DNA from 2 places in the Streptomyces sp. NBC_00400 genome. Region 2 is predicted to be linked to the other one. Evidence: predicted binding sites of a transcription regulator. Region 2 holds the regulator's gene; the other holds the start of a gene.
The links. The regulator HspR, encoded in region 2, represses chaperone genes until heat shock. The targets are predictions, from matches to a motif close to TTGAGNNNNNNNNNCTCAA.
Positions count from the first base shown of each region.

Region 1: a site for HspR is predicted at 1,817-1,835, ahead of lon (endopeptidase La). Genes of this name have one in related genera too.

Region 1 covers NZ_CP107940.1:2,564,727-2,568,127, forward strand. The annotation lists gene lon (endopeptidase La) at 1-1,794, opposite strand, end outside; gene OHS81_RS11140 (pentapeptide repeat-containing protein) at 1,898-2,734, opposite strand; gene OHS81_RS11145 (YfbM family protein) at 2,923-3,401, shown strand, end outside.
Region 2 covers NZ_CP107940.1:4,373,058-4,376,458, forward strand. The annotation lists gene grpE (nucleotide exchange factor GrpE) at 1-172, shown strand, start outside; gene dnaJ (molecular chaperone DnaJ) at 218-1,390, shown strand; gene OHS81_RS19050 (heat shock protein transcriptional repressor HspR) at 1,392-1,844, shown strand; gene OHS81_RS19055 (hypothetical protein) at 2,004-2,408, opposite strand; gene OHS81_RS19060 (pyridoxamine 5'-phosphate oxidase family protein) at 2,834-3,238, opposite strand; gene OHS81_RS19065 (Uma2 family endonuclease) at 3,268-3,401, opposite strand, start outside.

The DNA.
Region 1 (3,401 bases), 1.8 Mb from region 2:
GTCCACGCCGACCGTGAACGGCAGCTCCCGCTCGCCCAGTTCGTGCTGTGCGGTGACCTTCCGCAGCAGCCTGGCGACGGCGCGCTCCAGGTTCCGTACGCCCGCCTCGCGGGTGTACTCCCCCGCCAGCTTGCGCAGCGCGTCGTCCTCCAGGGTCACCTCGCCGGTCTCCAGACCGGCCCGCTCCAGCTGGCGCGGCAGCAGGTGGTCCCGGGCGATGACGACCTTCTCGTCCTCGGTGTAGCCGTCCAGACGCACCAGCTCCATCCGGTCGAGCAGCGGCCCGGGGATGGCTTCGAGGACATTGGCGGTGGCCAGGAAGACCACATCGCTGAGGTCGAGTTCAACCTCCAGGTAGTGGTCACGGAAGGTGTGGTTCTGCGCCGGGTCCAGGACCTCCAGGAGGGCGGCGGCGGGGTCGCCCCGGAAGTCGGAGCCCACCTTGTCGATCTCGTCGAGCAGCACCACCGGGTTCATCGACCCGGCCTCCTTGATCGCGCGGACGATCCGGCCGGGCAGTGCGCCGACGTAGGTGCGCCGGTGGCCGCGGATCTCCGCCTCGTCCCGGACGCCGCCGAGCGCGACCCGGACGAACTTGCGGCCCATGGCCCGCGCGACGGACTCGCCGAGCGAGGTCTTGCCGACCCCGGGCGCCCCGACGAGCGCCAGAACGGCGCCGCCCGCCCGCCGCCCGCCGCTGCCCCGGCCCGCATCGCCGCGCGACGTCCCCTCCGACGGCCCGCCGACCGGCCCGAGGCCCCGCTCGGCCCGTCGCTTGCGGACGGCCAGGTATTCGGTGATCCGCTCCTTGACGTCGTCCAGACCGAAGTGGTCGGCGTCCAGCACCTCCCTGGCGCCGGTGATGTCGTAGGCGTCCTCGGTGCGTTCGTTCCAGGGCAGTTCCAGGACGGTGTCCAGCCAGGTGCGGATCCAGGAACCCTCGGGGCTCTGGTCGCTGGACCGCTCCAGCTTGTCGACCTCCTTGAGGGCGGCCTTGCGGACGTCCTCGGGCAGGTCGGCGGCCTCGACCCGGGCGCGGTAGTCATCGCCCTCGTCCTCCGGATCGCCGTTCAGCCCGGCGAGTTCCTTGCGGACCGCCTCCAGCTGCCGCCGCAGCAGGAACTCCCGCTGCTGCTTGTCGACGCCTTCCTGGACGTCCTTGGCGATGGATTCGGCGACGTCCTGCTCGGCCAGATGCTCGCGCAGCGTCTCGGTGGCGTACTTCAGCCGGGCGACCGGATCGGCGGTCTCCAGCAGGTGGACCTTCTGTTCGGTGGTCAGGAACGGCGAGTAGCCGGAATTGTCGGCCAGCGTCGGGACGTCCTCGATCTGCTGGACGCGGTCGACGACCTGCCAGGCGCCGCGCTTGCGCAGCCAGCTGGTGGCCAGCGCCTTGTACTCCGTGACGAGTTCGGTCACCGCGCCGGGCAGCGGGTCGGGGACCGTCTCCTCGACGGTCGTGCCCTCCACCCAGAGCGCGGCCCCGGGCCCGGTCGTGCCGGAACCGATCCGTACCCGCCCCAGGCCCCGGATCAGCGCGCCGGGGTCGCCGTCGGACAGCCGCCCGACCTGCTCGATCCGCCCGAGCGTGCCGATGCCGGCGTAGGCGCCGTCGACGCGGGGAACGAGCAGCACCCGCGGTTTGTTACCCGGGGTGGCGGCGGCCTGCGCGGCCTCCACCGCTGCCCGTACATCCGCGTCGGACAGGTCCAGGGGCACCACCATGCCGGGGAGCACGACCTCGTCATCGAGGGGCAGCACGGGCAGAGTGAGCGGTGTGGACGTCGAAGCCATGATCTCCCCTTCGGCAAGCAAGTTGAGCTTTACCCACTCAATGCAGCCGGGCCGGGAGATGTTCCCCGCTGTGCGTTCGCTGTGAGCGATCAGACGCGGCGCGCTACCAGTGGGCAGGGCGGGACAAGCCCTGCGGCAGCTTGGTCGCCGTGTCGCCCCTGGCCGCGTTGAGCTGCGCCTGGGTCAGGAAGAGGGCGCCGGTGAGATCGGCACCGCCGAGGTCGGCGTCCCGCAGATCGGCGCCGATCAGGTCCGCCGTGCGCAGATCGGCGCCCTTGAGGTCGGCGGCGATGAGGCAGGCACCGCGGAGACTGGCGCCCCGCAGATGCGCCCCCTTGAGGCGCGCCCCCATGAGATCGGCCCCCCGCCGCTCCTTCTTGCGGCCCGGCACCCCGGCCCGTACGAGTTCGCTGGTGCGCAGCAGCAGGGTGTTGACCTCGCCCCGGTGGGCCGGCACATCGAGCGCCGTGAGCTCCTGGGCGCCGGCGCGGGTGAGGCCTTCGGTCTTCTCCAGCGCGGCCCGCAGCTCGGCGTGCACCGGACGGGCCGCAGGGCGGGACAGCGCCTCGGCCAGGTACCGGAGGAGTTCGTGCAGCTGCCGCATGACGGGGAAGACGTCGAACATCTGCCGGGCGGTCTCCGGTGCCTGCCGCCAGTCCCGACCGCCGAAGGTGACCTGGGAGACCTTCTGTCCGGCGCCGAAGCAGTCGAAGACGGTGCAGCCGGAGAAGCCGCGCGGGCGGAGGTCGGTGTGGATGCCGCAGCGGAAGTCCGTCTGCAGGTTCGGGCAGGGCCGGCCGGCGTCCTTGTCGATCGCGAAGTCCGCCGAGGCCGCGAACGGCAGCGCCACACAGCAGAGCCCGAAGCAGCTGCCGCAGTCGGACTGCAGGCCGAGTTCGGCGGTGTCCGGAATCGGTTGCTCGTGGTCGGTCGATGGCATGCGCTCTGGGGACAAGGCGGGTGCACTCCTGCGGGACGGCAAGCGCCGCACGAGGCCGCGCTCGGAAGGAGCCGCCATTCTCCCAGGCGGCCACGGCACAGCGCGCCTGACCGGATGCGCTCGCCGCGGAAGGGCAACGGCCCCTTCGCCGACCTGCGTTGTCAGTGGTCGCCTCTAGCCTCGGGACCATGAGCATGATCGGTGAGTACGCACGTGTCACCCCTGCCGAACTCGACCGCGCCCTGGGCGATCCCGAGTGGGCGCTGGAGCTGGTCGGCGGGTGGATGGAGGCGGAGGCGGAAGCGGCCGGGGCTGCGCAGTCCGCGCCGGCCCGCTGCATGGACGTCGACAAGGCCTGGGACGCGCTCGGATTCCTGCTGCGCCGGGCGGCCTTCCCGGTGGACATCGTCCACGGCGAGGAGGCCGTCCCGGATGCCGACGACTGGGGCTACGGCCCGCCCCGCTACCTCACCCCCGAGCGGGTGCGGGCCGCCGCCGCGGCGCTGGCGGAGATATCCGGTGAGCGGCTGACGGCCGGCGTCGGCCCGGAGGATCTGGCCGCGGCGGAGGTGTACCCGGCGATCGTCTGGGAGCGGGGCGAGTCCCTGGACTATGTGCGCGAGCATTACGAGCAGCTGCGGCCGTTCTTCCGCACGGCGGCGGACCA
Region 2 (3,401 bases):
GACGACGTGCGTGGCGATCCTGCAGCCCGGGTATCGCATCGGTGAACGAACGATTCGCCCCGCGCGGGTCGCCGTCGCCGAGCCGCAGCCGGGCGCCCAGGGCGCCAAGTCCGCCTCCGACGAGGACCCCAAGGCTTCGGACGAGGAGAGCGGTGGCCCGGACGAGGGCTGACGTGAGGACAGAGAGAAAATCCGTGCGGGAGGAGGGACGTCGGGGATGAGCACCAAGGACTTCGTCGAGAAGGACTACTACAAGGTCCTCGGCGTCCCGAAGGACGCCACCGAAGCGGAGATCAAGAAGGCGTACCGCAAGCTCGCCCGGGAGTTCCACCCGGACGCCAACAAGGGCGACGCCAAGGCCGAGGAGCGCTTCAAGGAGATCTCCGAGGCCCACGACATCCTGGGCGACACCAAGCGCCGCAAGGAGTACGACGAGGCGCGCACGCTGTTCGGCAACGGCGGCTACCGGCCGGGTCCGGGCGGCGGCGGCTCCTTCAACTTCGACCTGGGCGACCTCTTCGGGGGCACGCCCGGTCAGGGCGGCGGGGGCGGCGGCTTCGGCGGCGGGATCGGGGACGTCTTCGGCGGCCTGTTCAACCGCGGCGGCGCCGGGACGCGTACCCACGCGCGCCGCGGCCAGGACATCGAGTCCGAGGTGACGCTCAGCTTCACCGAGGCGGTCGACGGGGCCACGGTCCCGCTGCGGATGTCCAGCCAGGCGCCGTGCAAGGCGTGTTCGGGCACCGGCGACAAAAACGGTACGCCGCGGGTCTGTCCGACCTGTGTCGGCACCGGCCAGGTCAGCCGGGGCGCGGGCGGTGGCTTCTCGCTCACCGACCCGTGCGCCGACTGCAAGGGCCGGGGCCTGATCGCCCAGGACCCCTGTGAGGTCTGCAAGGGCAGCGGCCGGGCGACCAGTGCCCGCACGATGCAGGTGCGGATCCCCGCGGGCGTCTCCGACGGGCAGCGCATCCGGCTGCGCGGCAAGGGCGCTCCGGGCGAGCAGGGCGGCCCGGCCGGCGATCTGTATGTGGTCGTGCACGTCGACGCCCACCCGGTCTTCGGCCGCAAGGGCGACAACCTCACCGTCACGGTGCCGGTCACCTTCCCGGAGGCCGCGCTCGGTGGTGAGGTCAAGGTGCCGACGCTGGGCGGCCCGCCGGTGACGCTGAAGCTGCCGGCCGGCACCCCCAACGGACGCACCATGCGCGCCCGGGGCAAGGGTGCGACCCGTAAGGACGGCACCCGGGGTGATCTGCTGGTCACCATAGAGGTGCTGGTCCCCAGTGACCTCAGCGGCAAGGCGAAGGAGTCGCTGGAGTCCTATCGCGAGGCGACCGCGGGCCCGGACCCGCGGGCAGAGCTGTTCCAGGCCGCGAAGGGAGCTTGAGATGGACAGCCGGGGCGGGCAGCGTCGTAACCCCTATGAACTGACCGAAGAGTCGCCGGTGTATGTCATCTCCGTCGCGGCTCAGCTCTCCGGACTGCATCCGCAGACCCTTCGGCAGTACGACCGGCTGGGTCTGGTCTCGCCCGACCGCACGCCCGGGCGGGGCCGCCGCTATTCGGCCCGGGACATCGAACTGCTCCGTACGGTGCAGCAGTTGTCCCAGGACGAGGGCATCAACCTGGCCGGCATCAAGCGCATCATCGAGCTGGAGAACCAGGTCGCGGCCCTGCAGCAGCGGGTCGTCGAGCTGCAGGGCGCCCTGGAGGGCGCGGCCAGCGCGATGCAGCAGCGGGAAGCGGCGGTGCACGCCTCCTACCGGCGGGATCTGGTGCCGTATCACGACGTGCAGCAGACCAGCGCGCTGGTGGTGTGGCGGCCCAAGCGGCCGGAGTGATCCGGCCGGCCGGGGCGTGAGCTCCCGGCGCGTGAGGTGGCAAAGGGCCGGGGAAACCCGGCCCTTGTCGCGTTTTGGGGTGCGGGGTGCGGGGTGCGGTGCGCGGCGTCGTGCCGTGCCGTCTGCGTCCGTTGGCGTACGGCCTACGGCCGCGCCTGCTCAGCAGCCGTTGTACCCGGCCGTCGGCATCGACAGCCGGCGGTGCACATGCGACTTCATCGCCAGGGTGTAGACCGGCTCGTCGAGGCCGGTGGTCTCCAGGTGCACCCCGGCCTCGGCGCACCGTGCGGTGAACTCGGCGGTGCCGTCGATGGCGTTCTCCAGTGCCCGGCGGTTGGGCGCCACGAACACATCCACCAGGCCCGCTTCGACATCACGCCACAGTGCGCCGTGGTCGGCGCGCAGGTGGTGCAGGCTGAGCCGGCAGGTCAGGTGGTAGTCACGGGCTGCCGCCCACTGGGTGCACATGTCGTGCTGGCCGCGGTCGTCGACCAGGAACGGATCCTCGTCCAGCTCGGACAGCGGCATCAGGCAGGCGATCGCCGTCACTCGGACCGAGTTCATCGTGCCCTCCGGGGCGTGGCGACTGTGGGGGCGACGATACCCCCGCGGGTGGCCCGTGGAGGAGGGGCTGTACCGGGCGGCGAAGCGTAACCGCAGGCGTGACAGATCTTCCAGGCGTCCTGGCTGACGGCCAGTTGGCCGCCGCAGCGCGGGCAGAGCTCGGCGTGCGGCTGCGGCGGGGTGGGGGGCGGACGGCGCGGAGCGGTCGTCACGATGTGCACTGCCGACGCCATGCGGCCTCCAGCTGCCGTCTTTTGCCTGGGGCAGGCCCGATGCCGTCCGTCCTTGCACGGAGCTGTTCGGTTCCCGTCGCTCCTGAGTACCAGGTGGACGGCCGGGGGCGGAGCGGGAAGGTCCGTTTTCAGCCAGGGCCGGGGCTCGGTGGGACGTGGGCTCAGCGGGGCATCGGGGCGGCGGGACGGCTCTCAGGCCCGCCCCATCGCCTTGGTCACCGCGATCTCGATCATGACGCGATCGGGGTTGGGCGTCGGCGTCCGGCCGTAGCGCTCGGCGTACCGGCGCACTGCGTCGGCCACCGACTCGCTGTCCGTGCGCACCCGCCCGATGCCCTCCAGGGTCGCCCAGCGCCCCTTGTCGACCTGGCACACGGCGACGGTGGCGCCGTCCGCCCCGGCGGCGACGATGTTCTTGACCTTGGCGCTGTCCTTGCGGGTGATGATGCGCGCGATCCGCTGCCCGGCGTCGTAGGTGACGCCTACCGGGACGACGTGCGGCGTCCCGTCCGTACGCAGCGTGGTGAGCGTCGGCATCAGGTACTCGCCCCAGAAGGCGAGGTACTCCGGGCTGAGGGCGCTGAGGTCATGGGCCATGGGAGCAAGGGTAGGCCGGGGCCCGGAGGTCAGAGGAAGTCGGTGGTTTCCAGGTCGAAGGAGAAGGGGGCGGGGAGGGGGAGGGGTTTGCCGAGGGGGGCGGTGTTGTTCCCTACGTAGTCGTCCCCGGAGGGTTCGCTGAAGAGCGTGATGGTGGCTTTGC